DNA from 3 places in the Pseudomonas asgharzadehiana genome. Region 2 is predicted to be linked to each of the others. Evidence: riboswitches for the same ligand, from Rfam matches in the RefSeq annotation. Region 2 holds a riboswitch; each other region holds the start of a gene.
What was found. A riboswitch is a leader RNA that binds a small molecule or an ion and turns the genes downstream of it on or off. The one in region 2 is predicted to bind cobalamin.
Positions count from the first base shown of each region.

Region 1: it holds a riboswitch for cobalamin, as region 2 does, so the genes downstream of both, cobW (cobalamin biosynthesis protein CobW) here and KSS96_RS19425 (ABC transporter substrate-binding protein) in region 2, are expected to answer to the same signal.
Region 3: it holds a riboswitch for cobalamin, as region 2 does, so the genes downstream of both, cobO (cob(I)yrinic acid a,c-diamide adenosyltransferase) here and KSS96_RS19425 (ABC transporter substrate-binding protein) in region 2, are expected to answer to the same signal.

Region 1 covers NZ_CP077079.1:3,638,165-3,644,379, forward strand. Annotated here, with positions in the region: gene cobN (cobaltochelatase subunit CobN) at 1-1,924, opposite strand, end outside; gene cobW (cobalamin biosynthesis protein CobW) at 1,928-2,989, opposite strand; cobalamin riboswitch at 3,084-3,282, opposite strand; cobalamin riboswitch at 3,325-3,529, shown strand; gene KSS96_RS16325 (CbtB domain-containing protein) at 3,627-3,815, shown strand; gene KSS96_RS16330 (CbtA family protein) at 3,827-4,531, shown strand; gene KSS96_RS16335 (cobalamin biosynthesis protein) at 4,528-4,920, shown strand; gene cobM (precorrin-4 C(11)-methyltransferase) at 4,991-5,737, shown strand; gene nfuA (Fe-S biogenesis protein NfuA) at 5,914-6,215, opposite strand, start outside.
Region 2 covers NZ_CP077079.1:4,292,737-4,298,951, forward strand. Annotated here, with positions in the region: gene KSS96_RS19405 (aldehyde dehydrogenase family protein) at 1-42, shown strand, start outside; gene KSS96_RS19410 (hypothetical protein) at 216-692, opposite strand; gene KSS96_RS19415 (hypothetical protein) at 723-1,226, opposite strand; gene KSS96_RS19420 (M24 family metallopeptidase) at 1,461-2,324, opposite strand; cobalamin riboswitch at 2,385-2,578, shown strand; gene KSS96_RS19425 (ABC transporter substrate-binding protein) at 2,694-3,704, shown strand; gene KSS96_RS19430 (FecCD family ABC transporter permease) at 3,701-4,705, shown strand; gene KSS96_RS19435 (ABC transporter ATP-binding protein) at 4,702-5,466, shown strand; gene KSS96_RS19440 (alpha/beta hydrolase) at 5,692-6,215, opposite strand, start outside.
Region 3 covers NZ_CP077079.1:4,597,844-4,604,058, reverse strand. Annotated here, with positions in the region: gene hda (DnaA regulatory inactivator Hda) at 1-541, shown strand, start outside; gene KSS96_RS20775 (C40 family peptidase) at 751-1,380, shown strand; gene KSS96_RS20770 (C40 family peptidase) at 1,525-2,064, shown strand; cobalamin riboswitch at 2,162-2,407, shown strand; gene cobO (cob(I)yrinic acid a,c-diamide adenosyltransferase) at 2,487-3,098, shown strand; gene KSS96_RS20760 (cobyrinic acid a,c-diamide synthase CobB) at 3,095-4,423, shown strand; gene bluB (5,6-dimethylbenzimidazole synthase) at 4,420-5,070, shown strand; gene cbiB (adenosylcobinamide-phosphate synthase CbiB) at 5,067-5,975, shown strand; gene cobD (threonine-phosphate decarboxylase CobD) at 5,968-6,215, shown strand, end outside.

The DNA of each region.
Region 1 (6,215 bases), 650 kb from region 2:
CGCGGCGCGGGTCGAGCAATTGAGCTTCGTAGTACTCGTCCGCCAACAGCTCCAGGTTACGCAGCGGGCCATAGGTTTCGGCGCGGGTCAGCGGCGGCATCAGGTGGTCGATGATCACCGCCTGGGTGCGCCGCTTGGCCTGGGCGCCCTCGCCCGGATCGTTGACGATAAACGGGTAGATATTCGGCAGCGGCCCCAGCAGCGCGTCGGGCCAGCAGTTTTCCGACAAGCCCACGCCCTTGCCCGGCAGCCACTCGAGGTTACCGTGCTTGCCCACGTGGATCACGCCATGGGCGCCGTAGGTGTGGCGCAACCAAAAATAGAACGCCAGGTAACCATGCGGCGGCACCAGGTCCGGGTCGTGGTACACCGCACTGGCATCCACCTGGTAACCCCGCGCCGGTTGAATGCCGACAAAAGTCAGGCCCAGGCGCAGCCCGGCAATCATCAGGCGGCCATCCCGAAACATCGGGTCGTTGTGGGGCGTACCCCAGCGCTCCAGCACGGCCTGGCGATTGGCCTCGGGCAAGCGCAGGAACATCGCCTCGTAGTCATCCAGGCCCAGGCTTTGATGGCAAGGGCGCAGGTCAAGGCTGTCCAGATCATTGGTGACGCCACCGAGCAGCTCATGGATCAATGCCGTGCCGCTGTCCGGCAATGCATCCGGCAGCGAATACCCTTCGGCTTGCAGCGCCCGCAGGATATTCAGCGCCGCCGCCGGGGTGTCCAGGCCCACACCGTTGCCGATGCGCCCGTCGCGGGTCGGGTAATTGGCAAGGATCAGCGCGATGCGCTTGTCTGCATTCGGTACCCGCGCCAACTCGACCCAGCGCCGTGCCAGTTCGGCGACAAAATCCATGCGCTCGGGCGCTGCGCGGTAGCACACCACGTCAGACTGGCTGCGCTCGCTGCGCCAGGCCAGGTCTTTGAAGCTGATGGGGCGGCTGATGATGCGCCCATCCAGCTCCGGCAAAGCGATGTGCATGGCCAAATCGCGCGGGCCCAGGCCCTGTTCGCTGGCCTGCCAGCCGGGCCTGTTGTCTTGGGCGCAAATGGCCTGGATCACCGGGATATTGCGGCGAAACGGGCGCAGGTGCGGAGCTTCGGGGCTTGATTGAGCAAAGCCGGTGGTATTGAGAATCAGCGCCGCGCCGACCTCGTCCAGCAGGTCCTCGACCACCGTCAGGCAACCGGGCTCTTTCAGGCTGGCCACCGCCATCGGCAACGGGTTCAGGCCCGCCACCTGCAAGCGTTGGCAGAACACGTCGATAAAACCGGTATTCGCCGCCTGCAAATGCGAACGGTAGAACAACACCGCGACCACGGGCCGTTCGGCATGCCAATCGGCCTGCCAGTCATTGAGCCGGGCGTTGGCTTTACGCGGGTGATAGATCGCGGTGCGCGCCAGGGGTTGCGGCTCGGCCCACGGGTAATCACGGCCCAGATAACCGCTGGCCAGGCAGCGATAGAAATCCAGCGCATTGCCCAAGCCGCCCTGACGCAGAAATTGCCACAGGCGCTCGCGTTGCTCGGCGTTGACCGTGCTGAGACCACTGAGTTCGGGGTCGGGACGATCATCGCCCGGCACCAGGATCAGCGTGACGCCGCGCTCGGCCAACGCCACCAGACGTTCGATGCCGTAACGCCAATAAGCGATGCCGCCATGCAACGAAATCAGGATGACCTTGGCGTGGCGCAGCACTTCGTCAACGTAGAGGTCGACCGAGGCGTGGTTCTGCACCTGCATCGGGTTGGCCAGGCGCAGGCTGGGGTAATCCTCGGGCAGTTGCTGCGCCGCTTCGGCCAGCAGCGCCAGGCTCGAATCGCCGCTACACAGGATCACCAGTTCGGCGGGGGTTTGACCAAGGTCGGCAATATTGTCGTCCGCGACGAAACCACCGGGCTGAGTCCTGAGCAGGTGCATGGGTTAAGCGCTGAGCGCGGCGCGCAATTGCGCTTCAAGGGCGGCGGCATCCAGCTCCTGGCCGATCAGCACCAGGCGCGTAATGCGCGCTTCGTCTGCGCCCCAGGCGCGGTCGAAATGCTTGTCAAAACGCGTGCCCACGCCCTGGATCAGCAGGCGCATCGGCTTGTTGGGGATCGCGGCGAACCCTTTGATGCGCAGGATGCCGTGTTGCACCACCAGTTGGGTCAGGGCGTCGAGCAGCAGCGCTTCGTCGGCTTGCGGCAGGTCGATGGAGATCGAATCAAACGCATCGTGGTCGTGATCGTCTTCGCCTTCATGGTGGTGATCGTGATGGCTGTGGCGACCATCGATGTGCTCCTCGGAGCCGGCACCCAGGCCGATCAGCACGTCGAGCGGCAGGCGACCGCTGCTCGCTTCAATGACCTTGACGGCCGGCGGCAGCTCTTCGGCGACTTCCAGGCGCACGCGGGCCAGGTCTTCAGGGCTGATCAGGTCGCACTTGTTGAGGATGACCAGGTCGGCGCTGGCCAGTTGGTCGGCGAACAGCTCGTGCAGCGGCGACTCGTGGTCCAGGTTCGGGTCGAGTTTGCGCTGGGCGTCGACCTGGTCCGGGAACGCGGCAAAGGTGCCGGCGGCCACGGCCGGGCTGTCGACCACGGTGATCACCGCGTCAACCGTGCAGGCGCTGCGGATTTCCGGCCACTGGAACGCTTGCACCAGCGGTTTTGGCAGGGCCAGGCCCGAGGTTTCGATGAGGATATGGTCGAGGTCGCCACGACGGGCCACCAGTTCGCGCATCACCGGGAAGAACTCTTCCTGCACCGTGCAGCACAGGCAGCCGTTGGCCAATTCGTAGACACGGCCGTTGGCTTCTTCTTCGGTGCAACCGATGGAGCACTGCTTGAGGATTTCACCGTCGATACCCAGCTCGCCGAATTCGTTGACGATCACCGCGATACGACGGCCCTGGGCGTTGTCGAGCATATGGCGCAGCAAGGTGGTTTTGCCCGAGCCGAGGAAGCCGGTAACGATGGTGACGGGAAGTTTGGCCAGTGTTTTCATCGGATGCCCTTTTGGGGCGGGCATACGGGACGATTGGCCCTGCGACAGCGCGCAGCAGCGGATTTCGTCACCGGATCACCCCGCCCGGTTGAATTGGAAAATCGGTTGCGAGGCAGGTCTCCTGGCTTGGGGCTTGCGGGCCGTACGACCGGCGCCGGCTGCGCCTTCCCGCCTGATCGGCAGTGGCATGGCAGTCGGTAAACCCTTCACAGTTGCGGGGGCAGCCGCGGCTTGAACCGCGTTCCCTTCTTAGCTTCGGCCTGGGCCGAAGAACCTCGAAGGGTGCAAGGCTACAGGGGCTCGGTCAATTTGACTACCGCCGCTCTGCATGCTTTCCTACAAGCCTTGTTTCGGGTGCCCTTCACAGGGTGAAACGGGAAACCGGTACGTCATATCCGTATGGCAAGTCCGGTGCTGCCCCCGCAACGGTAAGCGAGCGAAGCGTCAGATCCACTGTGCCTGTACGGCATGGGAAGGCGATGCTTTATAGACCCAGTGTCCCTCGCAAGCCCGGAGACCGGCCCGAAAACTTCAGATAACAAACCCGCGGTGGGCGGGCGCTGTTCAGAACCCTGTGGGCCTGGCTCGCGGGGTTTTCATGCGCTCGTTTCACCCTGACACCTGAAAGGGACGCGCCATGTCGATCATCAGCAGCACCTCGCACACCGCCAGCAGCACCTCCACCCTGAGCCAACGCCTGAGCGCCGCTATCGGCGCGTCGATCCTCGGTGCGTGCCTGGTGTATTTCGCCGGTTTCTCGCACATTGAGGCGGTGCACAACGCTGCCCACGATACCCGCCACAGCGCCGCGTTCCCGTGCCATTGAGACCTGCCGACATGATCAAGCGTATTGCGCAAACCGCAGGGTTCAGCGGCCTGTTGGCCGCCCTGCTGCTGACCCTGCTGCAAAGCTTCTGGGTTGCCCCGCTGATTCTGCAGGCGGAAACCTTTGAAAAAGCCCCGGCCGCCACAGAGGTTGTGCATGAGCACGCCGCCGGCGCTGCCGCGCACACCCATGACGCCGAAGCCTGGGAGCCGGAAGACGGCTGGCAGCGCGTGCTCTCGACCACGGGCGCCAACCTGGTGGTAGCCGTCGGTTTTGCGCTGATGCTGGCTGGCCTTTACACCTTGCGCACGCCGACTCGCACCGCCCAGGGCCTGCTGTGGGGCCTGGCGGGTTACGCGACCTTTGTGCTGGCGCCAACCCTCGGCCTGCCACCGGAGTTGCCGGGCACTGCCGCCGCTGACTTGGCGCTACGCCAGGCATGGTGGATCGGCACCGCCGCCTCTACTGCCGCCGGTATTGCGCTGATCGTTTTCGGCCGCAATGGGCTGCTCAAAGTGCTGGGCGCAGCCATCCTCGCGGTGCCGCACATACTCGGCGCGCCGCAGCCGCTAGTGCATTCAATGCTCGCGCCGCAAGCCCTGGAGGCGCAGTTCAAGATCGCCTCGCAGCTGACCAATATGGCGTTCTGGCTGGCCCTAGGCCTGATCAGCGCCTGGCTGTTCCGTCGCAACCGCGATGATCGCTACTCGGCATGACCTACGTGGTCGGCCTGGGCTGCCAGCGCGGTTGTGATGCAGCCACCCTGTTGAGCCTGTTTGATGCGGCCCTCGCCGAGGGCGGCATCGAGCGTCACCGTGTCACGGCACTGGCCAGCATCGACCGTAAACAAAACGAGCCGGGGCTACTCGCCCTGGCCCGATGGCTCGACCTGCCCTTGCGGTGCTTCAGCGCCGGGCAACTGGCCGTTTATGAAGCGCGGCTGAGCCATAAATCCGCAGTTGCCTTCGCCCATACCGGCTGTTACGGCATCGCCGAAAGCGCCGCCCTGGCCCTGGCCGAACAGCTCTGCGGCGGCCCTGCCCGCTTGTTGATCACCCGCCGGAAAACCGCCCAGGCCACCTTTGCGTTGGCCTGCGCCGGCTAAAATCCCGATAATCGCGCTTTCCGATCATGAGCATCCTTCATGCTCGCCCGTTTTTCGACAGGAACTCTCCATGACCGTCTACTTCATCGGCGCCGGCCCCGGCGACCCGGAATTGATTACCATCAAGGGCCAACGGTTGATCCGCAGTTGCCCGGTGATCATTTACGCCGGCTCCCTGGTGCCCGCAGCGGTATTGGACGGCCATCAGGCGGAACAGGTGGTCAACAGCGCCGAATTGCACCTGGAGCAAATCATCGACCTGATCAAGGCCGCCCATGCCAAAGGCCAGGACGTGGCACGTGTGCATTCCGGCGACCCGAGCCTGTACGGCGCGATTGGCGAGCAAATCCGCCAGTTGCGCGAATGGGACATTCCCTTCCAGATCATCCCCGGCGTCACCGCAGTGGCGGCCTGCGCTGCGTTGCTGGAGGCCGAACTGACCCTGCCGGACATCGCCCAAAGCGTGATCCTGACGCGCTACGCCGATAAAACCAGCATGCCGGTCGGCGAAGACTTCGACAGCCTGGCCCGCCACGGCACGACCATGGCGATTCACCTGGGGGTCAATCATCTGGAAAAGATCGTCACCGAGCTGTTGCCGCATTACGGCGCGGATTGCCCGATTGCCGTGGTGCACCGCGCGACGTGGCCGGACCAGGATTGGGCGGTCGGCACGCTCGCTGATATCGCCGGCAAAGTCGCCGCCAAGGGCTTTCGGCGCACGGCGCTGATTGTGGTGGGTCGGGTGCTGGCCAATGACAGTTTCAGCGAGTCATCGCTGTATCGGGCTGGGCATGCGCATCTTTATCGACCTTAGCTTTTTTACCAGATGCGTGTATCAGCCAGCGGTCGAGGCGACTGAGGCACCGCTATCGGAAGCAAGCCCCACACCTAATCTTCCGTCTGAGATAAACAACGTAACCCACTGAATTAAAAGTATAAAAAACGGCGCTCACGGGGCGCCGTTTTTTATTTTCGCAGTGAACGCCTTACTCAGTAGTAGGCGTTTTCTTTCTGCGTATGGTCGGTCACGTCACGTACACCCTTGAGCTCCGGAATACGCTCGAGCAAGGTGCGCTCGATGCCTTCACGCAAGGTCACGTCGGCCTGGCCGCAGCCTTGGCAGCCGCCGCCGAACTTGAGGACAGCGATGCCGTCTTCGACGACGTCGATCAAGCTGACCTGGCCGCCGTGGCTGGCAAGCCCCGGGTTGATCTCGGTCTGCAGGTAGTAGTTGATGCGCTCGTTGACCGGGCTGTCGGCGTTGACATTCGGCACCTTGGCGTTGGGCGCCT
Region 2 (6,215 bases):
GAGTTCTGCAATGCACAGACGGTGTGGCGGGATCGCAAATAAAACAGGCAACACCCGTCAACTGTGGGAGCGGGCTTGCTCCCACCTTTGACCTGCGGTGCTTTTCGACCAATCGACCGTCACTTCCCCCACTGCTTTTGCAGCATGCCCTTACTTGCTTCCAGCCGTTGCTCGCCCAGTAAGCCAGTCGCATGCCCGAAGGGAAAGCAGCTGCGTCAAAGCGCCCACAGGCGGATCAAGGCAAACCCCAGGTCTACGTTGACGCAGTCACGCCCATCTACCCACTCATCCCCGCGAAGGCGTCGTCCGGTGTTGGTCTCGCGCTCACCTTTGGCAATCACCAGCACAAACAACCGGACCGGGCATTCGAATGAGCGCAACCGCTCAACATCAGCCCTCACTGACCAATTGCCCTCCAGGCACTTGGCTTGGGATATGTCGCCCAGACACTTGATTTCAGCAACCATGCTCGTTGAGCCACTGTCGTCCAGGGCATACAGGTCGGCTTTGCGCCGCTCGCCAATCGGCAAATCGGTCCAGAGGCTGATCTCATTCTTGAACCAGGCATACAAGCTGATTTCGGCCTGAATCCAGTGCTCGCGGCAACTGTTCAGTTGCAACACCTGTTCGAGTTTATCGCCCATTTCACGAAAGGCCCGCTCGAACAAAACAATCCATTGATCAGCATTCATGACTCACTCCCTGTGTATGACGTATCGAGGCTAGTGCTTGACTGGTGCATCCCAGCAATCCGGGTGGCGTGCGCAGACATCGTATTGGCGATCCATCAAGGCCATGCGGTTAATGTGGGCGTCCGTGGCCGCCCGGAACGACTGATTGCTGGTTGTGATATAGGCCGCGGTGCGGTCAGTCAGGCGTGCGTTTAACTGGCTGCGGGTGTGGGCATCCAGTGCCTGGGGCGCGGTGGCCATGGTTTGCAGTGTCACGTCGTTCAAACGACTCAACTCATCGCGGTAGGTGTTTACGTATTCGGCACGGGCCGCGTCATGCTGGTGGTTCAAGTCGTACTGCATGGCTTCCAGGTTCTGCTTGTAGAGCGCCCAATAGCCCTCGGGCAGCACGCCACCGTCTTGTTTACGCAATTTGGCAATGCGCGCGTCGTTATCCGGAGCCGGTTGGAGTACGGGCTTGCGCGCAGAAGTGACGACGGGGTCTTGATCAATGATCTGGTCGATCCAGCCCAGCCTTGAAGGGTTCGAGGGCAAAACCTGTCCTAACGGTTCAAGCGGCACTGGCGCAGCAGGTGGGGGTGACGACACTGACTGGGCGCAACCACCCAGCAGTAACAAGGTGCAAAGCCGGGTCAGGACAAGGACGTTGCGAAAAGACATAAGTTCTCCATGAACAAAGGCGAATCGAAAGGGCGCGGCAAATAATATCATTGAGCCATCACTGCGTATCACCCCATCGCCCAAGCATTCGCAGGGCGGTACAGCGCATCAATCCAGCATCCGGCTAAGCAGCCGGTGCCCATCTGCCGTCACCTCGACCATCGCCGACAACATCACGCCGTCGGCACCGTCCGTGGAGAGCAGGCTCCAAAAGTCCGGTGGCTGATACCTCACACCAACGGTGCCCGCCTTGGCGATCACATACACGTTGAGCACTTGCCCGGGTTGCATCAACGGGCTGTCACCCTCGACCTTGTAACCGAGCACTTGCGGCTTTTGTATGCGCGCCTGCCCCATGGCATAGCCCGCAAACTCACGCACCGCGACGGCATGGCCCGCGTCCAGTTCCTGTTGTATCGCCGCCCCCACATTGGCCAGCCGCTCGCCGCCCTGAACGTGGGCGACTCCGTTGGCCAGCGCACGGCGCGCAGTCATCAGCAATTGGCGTTGCGCCGGGGTGGCATTGGGTGTGGCAAACGTCCAGACCTGAGCAACATGGGCCTGCGCCGATGCCGCGATCAACTCCACTTTTACCAGCGCCGCGTCCGGGAACGGCACATCGGTGGGCGGCGCGGCGCTCACCTGGTTATTCACCGACACCGCCACCGCTGCCGGGTAGCCGCGATAACCGAACATCATCGGCAGCCAGCCGTGCTGTGCGTACTGGTCGAGTAAAAATTCCTGGACCGCAGTGCCGGTGCCGCCCTTGCGGATCAGCGGCGCGACCTTGCGCAACAGGTCACTGGCGATGGGCGCCAGTTTGGCTTCCTCGGCAAGAATGGTTGCGTCATCCAACTGGGCGATGGCGCGGGCCCTGTCGCCGATCGCGTCGGTGTAGCGGGCGAGCGCAGGGTCAGCGGCGTGTGCGCTCATGCAAAACAACAGTGGCACTATTCCCAGACGTATCAACATGGCCTTCCTTGGGTTGGTTATGGACGGACCCGAATTGTACCTCCACCCAGCGCCCAAGATGGACTACCATACCGCGCCGGTTCCCAAACGGGACTAATAGGGAATTCGAAACGCCGCACGCGGCGCCAATCGAAACTGCCCCCGCAACTGTAGATGCCGAGCCTGCTCCTTCATGCCACTGGACACCGTCCGGGAAGGCCGGAGCGAGGCGACGACGCATCAGTCAGGAGACCTGCCGGCCCAGCAACATCACTCACCGGCGGGGTGTCCGGGAAGGACATCCTCGCCTGCCCGAGCGGCAGCGTTCGAGGGCGTATTTCCGAGCCGTAACGCCCCTGCTGCACGTACGGTTCACACGGAGATTGCCCCATGCTGCCACGCGTTACCGCCCTGATCGCCGGGCTGGGCTTGTGTGCCCTGGCCCAAGCGGCGCCCACTCATTACCCGCTGGCGGTCGAAAACTGCGGCAGCACCGTGACCTTCCAGCACGCCCCCGAGCGCAGCGTGACCATCGGCCAGGCCGCCACCGAAATGCTCTACGCCCTGGGCGTGGGTGACAAAGTGGTCGGCACCTCGCTGTGGTTCAACAGCGTGTTGGCGCCGTTCAAGGCGCAGAACGACGGCATCGACCGCCTGGCCAACAACGAGCCGAGCTTTGAAGCGGTGATCGCCAAGCGCCCGCAACTGGTGGCGGCCGAGCTGGAATGGGTGGTCGGCGCGCAAGGGGTGGTGGGCACGCGCGAGCAGTTCCATGAATTGCAAATCCCCACCTACCTGCTGCCCTCCGACTGTGAAGGCAAAGACAACCTGGTCGGCGCCGACGGCACGCGGCTGGAGCCGTTCCGCATCGAGACGATCTACAAAAGCATCCACCAACTGGCGCAGATCTTCGACGTGCAGGATCGCGGCCAACAACTGAACGACGAACTCAAAGCGCGCCTGGCCAAATCCGTCGCCACCGCGCAAGGCAAGGGCTTGAAACACGCCAGCGCACTGGTCTGGTTCTCCAGCGCCGAGATGGCCAGCGACCCTTATGTGGCCGGGCACAAGGGCGTTCCCGAATTCATGTTGGAAACCCTCGGTTTGCACAACGTGGTGCAGTCCGATGAAGAGTGGCCCGCCGTCGGCTGGGAGACCCTCGCCAAAGCCAACCCGACCTTCCTGGTGATCGCCCGCATGGACCGCCGCCGCTACCCCGCCGACGACCATGAAAAGAAACTCGCCTTCCTGCGCAGCGACCCGGTCACGCGCAACATGGACGCGGTAAAAAACAACCGCATCATCATCCTCGATGCCCTGGCGCTGCAGGCAAGCCTGCGCACCTTTGATGGCCTTGAACAACTGGCCGCGGCCATCGACGGCTACAACCTGCCCAAATGATCCGTACCCTACTCGCCCTCGCGCTGCTGCTGGCCGCCGTCCTCGCCGGCGTGGCCATCGGCGAAACCGCCATCGAACCGCAGGTGGTGTTGCAGGTGCTCGCCAATAAACTGTGGAACGCCGGCTACCTGCTGGACCCCATCGACGAAGGCGTGGTGTGGAACTACCGCCTCACGCGCACCCTGGTCGCCGCCGCCTGCGGCGCCGGGCTGGCCACCTGCGGGGTGATTCTGCAATCGTTGTTGCGTAACCCGTTGGCCGACCCGTACTTGTTGGGCATCAGCGCCGGCGCCTCGACCGGCGCGGTGCTGGTGGCGTTGATGGGCGTGGGCGGCGGCTTGGTTTCGCTGTCGGCCGGCGCGTTTGTCGGGGCCATGGCGGCATTCGCCCTGGTGATTTTATTGGCGCGGGCCAGTGGCTCCATGAGCGGCACCGGGCAGATCATCCTCGCGGGCATCGCCGGCTCGCAGCTGTTCAATGCGCTCACCGCATTCCTGATCACCAAGTCCGCCAGCTCGGAACAGGCGCGCGGCATCCTGTTCTGGCTGCTCGGCAACCTCAGCGGCGTGCGCTGGCCGTCGGTGTGGCTGGCGGTGCCGGTCGCCGTGGCGGGCTTGGCCGTGTGCCTGTGGCACCGGCGTGCGCTGGATGCGTTTACCTTCGGCAGCGACTCGGCGGCGTCCCTCGGCATTGCGGTGCGCCGCGTACAGTTTGTGCTGGTGGGCTGCGCCGCGCTGGTCACGGCGGTGATGGTGTCGATTGTCGGCTCCATTGGCTTTGTCGGCCTGGTGATCCCCCACGCCGTGCGCTTGTTGCTCGGCACCGGGCACTCGCGACTGCTGCCGGCCAGTGCGTTGGGCGGCGCCTTGTTCCTGATCGCGGCCGATGTGCTATCGCGCACCTTGATCAAGGGCCAGGTGATCCCGGTGGGCGTGGTCACGGCGCTGGTCGGCGCGCCGGTGTTTGCGCTGATCCTGATCGGCCGGAGGAATGCCCGATGACAGTGCTCAGTTGCACGGGCCTGGGCTTCAAGGTGCGCGAGGCCGAGTTGCTGCGCGAGATTCACCTGGAGGTAAACCTGGGTGAAACCTTGGGCATCGTCGGCCCGAACGGTTCCGGCAAATCCACCCTGCTCAAACTGCTGGCGGGCTTGCGTACGCCCGCCAGCGGCGAGGTGCGACTGGGCGGCCAACGCCTGGGCGACCTCTCGCGCCGCACCATCGCGCAACAGTTGGCGGTGGTGGAGCAGCAGGCCGACACCGACGACGCGATCCGCGTGTTCGACGCCGTGGCGCTGGGCCGCACACCCTGGCTGTCGGCGCTGAGCCCATGGTCACACGACCACGACACAATCGTGCGCCAGGCCCTGCACGACGTGGACGCCACCCATCTGAGCCAACGCGCCTGGCGCAGCCTCTCCGGCGGCGAGCGCCAACGCGTGCACATCGCCCGTGCCCTGGCGCAACGGCCACAGATTCTGTTGCTGGATGAGCCGACCAACCATCTGGATATCCAGCATCAACTGGCGATTTTGAAAGGTGTCCAGGCGCTGCCGGTGACGACATTGATTGCGCTGCACGATCTCAACCAGGCACTGACCTGTGATCGGTTGGCCGTGCTGGATCGCGGGCGATTGGTGGCGCTGGGCAAGCCGATGGATGTACTCACACCGCAACGCCTGCAGGACACGTTCGGCGTGCAGGGGCACTACCTGACGGACCCGTTTGATGGGGCGCAAATACTGCGGTTGCGCTCTAACTGAGCGACCATGCCGTCGGGCAGCAAAGATCAGCGCTGGGAAACCCACAACAAACAGCCCACCATGCGCCCGCCGACCGTCACGTCTGGCCAAACTTCACTAATGGCGGCCTGAAAAATGGGTGGATATGTGTGCTGAGAATCTGGGGATACCTGCCAAAGTGCTATAAGGACTTTCCGCCTGCCTAGCCTTTTAAATCATGCCGATCAGCCGTTGTGGCGAACGGCTTTATTGTTCGCCATTGATACGTTTCGTGATCCACCTTCGGCCATACCCCAACACCCCATCCGCCATCGCCACCGGAAAATGAATGAACCCGTGCGCCGACTCCGGCAGCAGATGGGCCTCGGCCTGCGGCCATCGTTCAGCAATGAGCAACGTGTCGTCCCTGAGCGGGTCCAACTCGCCCACGAACATCAACGCTGGCGGCATACCTTCAAAGTCGCCATACAACGGCGACAACGGCGGTTGCCTGCGCTGTTCATCACTTAATTCCGGCGTGAGCAAGCGCAACGCCTCGACCATCCCCGGCCCGTCCAGCAATAACGTGCTCGGCCCGGCCTGGCGCACGCTCGGTGTGCCAGTCAAATCGTAAACGCCGTAATACAACACCGCACCGCTTACCCGTTTGAGCAACTCTGGCCATTGTTTGAACACCAGCAACGTCGCCGCCGCCAGATGCCCGCCGGCCGATTCGCCGACGAAGACCACCGGCAAATGCGCAAACTCTTCCTCGGCGAGCAACCAATGCG
Region 3 (6,215 bases), 310 kb from region 2:
CGTGGGGCGTACCCACCTGTTGCAGGCCGCCTGCCTGCGCTTCGAGCAAATGGGTGAGCCGGCGGTATACCTGCCGTTGGCTGAGCTGATGGATCGCGGCATCGGCATCTTCGACAACCTTGAACAGTACGAACTGGTGTGCCTGGATGACCTGCAGGTGATCGCCGGCAAGGCGGATTGGGAAGAGGCGCTGTTCCATTTATTCAATCGCTTGCGTGACAGCGGCCGGCGCTTGCTGATTGCCGCCGCCACGTCGCCTCGGGAATTGCCGGTCAAGTTGGCCGACCTCAAGTCACGCCTGACCCTGGCGCTGATCTTCCAGATGCGCCCCCTGTCCGACGAAGACAAGCTGCGCGCCCTGCAATTGCGTGCATCCCGTCGTGGCCTGCACCTCACCGACGAAGTGGGGCACTTTATCCTCACCCGCGGTACCCGCAGCATGAGCGCCTTGTTCGATTTGCTTGAGCAGCTCGATCAGGCCTCTTTGCAGGCGCAACGAAAATTGACGATCCCTTTTCTCAAAGAGACGTTGGGTTGGTAACACGTTGATTTGTCACGATTCGGCACTTTTCAGGCGCCAGAAAACCTACGTCTGAGCCCGGCGGGCTACGCATTTACGTCATTAATTGGAATCAGGGCTTAGATGTCACGGTCCAATCGCGAAGTCACATAGCGCACGATTGAATTTGCAAATCGATGTGATAGAGGGCATAGTCTCGGCTTCTTTACACATCAGCCACGGTCGTGCCCATGCTAAATCGCTTCGCACCCCTCGTGCCTCTCGCACTCGTTACCCTGTTGTTTGGTTGCGCCTCCCACCCTCAACAAGTGGCAGAGCAGCAGAAGCCTCAACAACAGTCCCAGGCAAAATTCGTCGCTGCGCAGTCTGCTTCCGTTTATGAAGAAGAGCTGGCAACCGAGAAAGAACTGGCCGATTTCTCCGGCAACAAGCCTTACCAGCTTCCAGTTCTGGCCGACAGTATCCTAGAACGCGGCATGTCCCTGATCGGTACCCGTTACCGTTTCGGAGGTACCTCCGAAGCCGGTTTCGATTGCAGCGGTTTTATCGGCTATCTGTTTCGCGAAGAAGCCGGCATGAACCTGCCACGCTCCACGCGCGAAATGATCAACGTGAAAGCACCGTTGGTCGCACGCAACAACCTCAAGCCCGGTGATCTGCTTTTCTTCAGTACGGCAGGCCGTGGTCGTGTCAGTCACGCCGGTATCTACTTGGGTGACAACCAGTTTATCCACTCCAGCAGCCGTCGCAGTGGCGGTGTGCGAGTCGACAGCCTGGGTGACAGCTACTGGAGCAAAACCTTCATCGAAGCCAAGCGCGCACTCGCCATGGCCCCGACTACGGTTACCGCCAGTAAGTAAACTTAAAGTGATACTTGAAGTTTGACGCGTAAGCGCTAGAATCCCTGGATATTGTTGTAACCCGTTCGCGCGAGCTTTGCTTGCGCGTTCTGGTTTTCAGCGTTCGGCAGCGAAAGCCGCATCCAGACCAGGATTGTTCTGCACATGTCGACCTCGGCCCGCCTGATTCTAATTGTTTGCGCCGCGCTTCTCAGCGCCTGCGCCAGCCGCACACCGCCGCCCGCGCCCATCGCGGTCAAGCCCAAGCCGGTGTTCAATTATTCCACCCAGAACTTTTCGCCTGCTGCCGAAGACGTGCTCTTTCGTGCGCTGGGCCTGGTCGGCACGCCTTATCGCTGGGGCGGTAACACGCCAGACTCCGGTTTTGATTGCAGCGGCCTGATCGGCTTTGTCTACCGCGACGCCGCCGGCATTTCCCTGCCACGCACCACGCGCGAGCTGATCGTGATGCGCGCCCAGGATGTGAGCGAGCAGAACCTGCAAACCGGCGACCTATTGTTCTTCGCCACCGGTGGTGGCTCGCAGGTCAGCCATGCTGGGATCTACGTGGGTGAAGGTCGCTTTGTCCATGCGCCGCAAACCGGTGGCACGGTGAAACTGGACACCCTGTCCAAAGCGTATTGGCAGAATGCTTACCTGAGTGCCAAGCGCGTATTGCCGGGCAATCTGGCGCGTAATCCTTAGAATCAATGCCACGTTGCACGCTTAAAGCTGCAAGACGGCGCAATGCCTGCTTGTAGCTTTAGGCTTGACGCTTGCAGCTAGCCCTCCAACCCACTAACCTTCGCCGCTTGTTCCAGGTGCTCTGTGACCCGTGGGTCGACAGAGTGAAACAGGGAAGCCGGTGAGTGAGCGCGCTTATACACAGCGCCGCCGCAATTCCGGCGCTGCCCCCGCAACGGTAAATGAGTCAAGACCCTGCATTGAGCCACTGTATCGCTCGCGATATGGGAAGGCGCAGCGTCGGCCTGTTCGCTTCAGAACGCCACTCATGAGCCCGGAGACCGGCCAGGATCATCCAACAGCATCACGGTGGGCGATGCTTGGCTGTCTGTTTTTTCTTTTCCCTGCCCGCCGTTTTTGTTCAGCCCCAACGGAGAGCTGCCATGACCGATACCCCCGACCGCGATGAACGCCACCTGGCACGCATGCTGCGCAAAAAAGCCGTGATCGACGAGCGCATCGCCAATTCACCCAATGAATGCGGCTTGCTATTGGTGCTCACCGGTAATGGCAAAGGCAAGAGCAGCTCGGCATTCGGCATGCTCGCCCGCGCCATGGGCCATGGCATGCAGTGCGGCGTGGTGCAGTTCATCAAGGGGCGTAACAGTACCGGCGAAGAATTGTTTTTCCGCCGTTTCCCCGAGCAAGTGCGCTTTCACGTGATGGGCGAAGGCTTCACTTGGGAAACCCAGGACCGGCAGCGCGATATTGCCGCCGCCGAAGCCGCCTGGGCCGTGTCGCGCCAATTACTGCAAGACCCGTCCATTGGCCTGGTGGTGCTGGATGAGCTCAATATTGCCCTCAAGCATGGCTACCTCGACCTCGATCATGTTCTGAGCGACCTGCAAGCCCGCCCACCGATGCAACACGTGGTCGTCACCGGCCGTGGCGCCAAGCCCGAGTTGATCGAAATGGGCGACACCGTCACTGAAATGGGCATGCTCAAGCATGCGTTCCAGGCCGGTATCAAGGCACAGAAGGGCGTCGAACTGTGAACCCGCCCCGTCATTGCCCGGCTGTATTGATCGCCGCTCCGGCGTCCGGCCAGGGCAAAACCACCGTCACCGCCGCGCTCGCCCGTTTGCATCGTAACCTGGGGCGCAACGTGCGCGTGTTCAAATGCGGCCCGGACTTTCTGGACCCGATGATCCATGAGCGCGCCAGCGGTGCGCCGGTTTATCAATTGGACATGTGGATGGTGGGCGAGCAGGAAAGTCGCCGCTTGTTGTGGGAAGCGGCGGGGGAGGCGGACCTGATCCTGATCGAGGGCGTGATGGGCCTGTTCGACGGCACGCCGTCCAGCGCCGACCTGGCGCGGCACTTCGGCGTGCCGGTGTTGGGCGTGATCGACGGCACCGCCATGGCCCAGACCTTTGGCGCGCTGGCATTGGGCCTGGCGCGCTATCAGCCGGACCTGCCGTTTGCCGGGGTACTGGCCAACCGCGTCGGCACGCTGCGCCATGCGCAGTTGCTCGAAGGCAGCCTCACCGAAGGCCTGCGCTGGTACGGCGCGTTGTCACGTGAGACCGGTATCGAGCTGCCCAGTCGTCACCTGGGGCTGGTGCAGGCCAGCGAATTGAATGATCTCGATATGCGCCTGGACGCCGCCGCCCAAGCCCTGGGCGGTAGTTGCGAAGTCGCGCTGCCGCCGCCGGTGGCCTTCGCCGCACCGCAGGTGATCGAGGCGGAGCCATTGCTCAAGGGCGTGCGCATCGCCGTCGCCCGTGACGAAGCCTTCGCGTTCACCTACGGCGCCAGCCTCGACCTGCTGCGAGCGATGGGGGCTCAGTTGAGCTTCTTTTCGCCGATCCATGATCACGCACTGCCCGACGCCGACAGCCTCTATCTGCCCGGTGGTTACCCGGAACTGCACCACCAGGCGCTGTCGGAAAATACCCCGATGCTCGCTGCCATCCGCGCCCACCACGCCGCCGGCAAGCCGTTGCTCGCCGAATGCGGCGGCATGCTCTACCTGCTGGACTCGCTCACCGACGTCGACGGCAACCGTGCCGAACTGCTCGGCCTTTTACCGGGCGATGCGGTGATGCAAAAGAAACTCGCGGCCCTGGCCCTGCAAAGCGTCGAACTGCCGGAAGGCGTGTTGCGTGGGCACACGTATCACCATTCCCTGACCAGCACCGAGTGCCAGCCGATTGCCCGTGGCCTGAGCCCTAACGGTGGGCGCGGTGCCGAGGCGGTTTACCGACAGGGGCGGATGACAGCCTCTTATGTGCACTTTTATTTCCCGTCGAACCCATCAGCGGTCGCCGCCTTGTTTGCACCCAATGTGGGAGGGGGCTTGCCCTCGATAGGGCCATGACCGACAACGCATTTGCCCCGGCCGACCGCGACGCCGTCTACCGCGCCATCGCCGAGCGCCGCGACATGCGCCACTTCAGCGGCGGTACGGTGGCTCCCGAATTGCTTCATCGCCTGCTCCAGGCCGCGCATCAGGCACCCAGTGTGGGTTTGATGCAGCCGTGGCGTTTTATCCGCATCAGCGACCGCCACCTGCGTGGGCAAATCCAGCAAGTGGTCGAAGAAGAGCGCGTGCGCACCGCCCAAGCCCTGGGCGAACGTTCCGATGAATTCATGAAGCTCAAGGTCGAAGGCATTCACGACTGCGCTGAAGTACTGGTGGCGGCGTTGATGGATGATCGCGAGCGGCACATTTTCGGCCGCCGTACCTTGCCGGAAATGGACATGGCTTCGCTGTCCTGTGCGATCCAGAATCTATGGCTGGCTGCCCGTGTCGAAGGGCTGGGCATGGGCTGGGTATCGTTGTTCGACCCCCAGGCCCTGGCCGATCTGCTGGGCCTGCCGCCCGGCGCCAAACCCCTGGCCGTGCTGTGCCTGGGGCCGGTGGCCGAATTCTATCCGGCACCGATGTTGCAGCTCGAAGGCTGGGCCGAACCGCGGCCGCTGAAAGACATGTTGTATGAGAATACGTGGGGAGCGAGTCAATGAGTGTGGCCTTGCTGTGTGTCGCCGGGGTGGCGTTGGATGCGCTGCTGGGTGAACCCAGGCGTCGGCATCCGCTGGTGGCGTTCGGCAATTTTGCCGGGCGCATCGAGCAACGCTTCAATAGCGGTGGCCGTGGCTGGCGCAGCCATGGCGTGACGGCATGGTTTATCGCCGTGGTGCCGTTGACGCTGCTGGCCACCGCGCTGTCGTGGGCGCCCTATATCGGGTGGGCGCTGGAGATTCTGGCGCTGTACTGTGCCCTCGGCATGCGCAGCCTGGGTGAACATGTACTGCCTGTCGCCCAGGCGTTGCGCAGCGATGACCTGGATGAAGCGCGCACGCGGGTGAGTTACCTGGTGAGCCGCCAGACCAGCGAGCTGGACAGCACCGAAGTAGCCCGTGCCGCCACCGAATCGGTGCTCGAAAACGGCAGTGATGCGGTGTTTGCCGCGTTGTTCTGGTTCGTGGTCGCTGGCGTACCGGGGGTGGTGCTCTACCGTTTGAGCAATACCCTCGACGCCATGTGGGGCTATCGCAATGAGCGCTTCGAACGCTTTGGCTGGGCGGCGGCGAAAATCGACGACGTACTGAACTACATTCCTGCGCGCCTGGTGGCCTTGACCTACGCGGTGCTGGGCAAAACCGCCCTGGCGCTCAAATGCTGGCGTACCCAGGGGCCGACATGGGACAGCCCCAACGCGGGGCCGGTGATGGCGTCCGGGGCCGGCGCACTGGGCGTCGAATTGGGCGGTGCGGCGATTTATCACGGCGAGCTGCACCAGCGCCCGCCATTGGGCGAAGGCCCGGCGGCGGATGCCGATTCAATCGAACGAGGCTGGCAACTGGTGCAGCGCGGCGTTTGGCTGTGGCTGCTGATCCTATGCGCGGGGGCGCAATTCTATGCTTGAACACGGTGGTCGGCTGCGCAAAGCGTCGGTTCAATACGGGATTGCCGAGGCCAACTGGCTGGATCTCTCCAGCGGCCTTGCGCCCTGGCCCTGGCCGATCCCCGAGATACCGCTACGCGCTTGGGCGCGCCTGCCGGAAACCGACGACGGCCTGGAGCAGGCCGCCGGCGAGTATTACGGCGCGGCGCACGTGTTGCCGGTGCCCGGTTCCCAGGCGGCGATCCAGTTGCTGCCACGCCT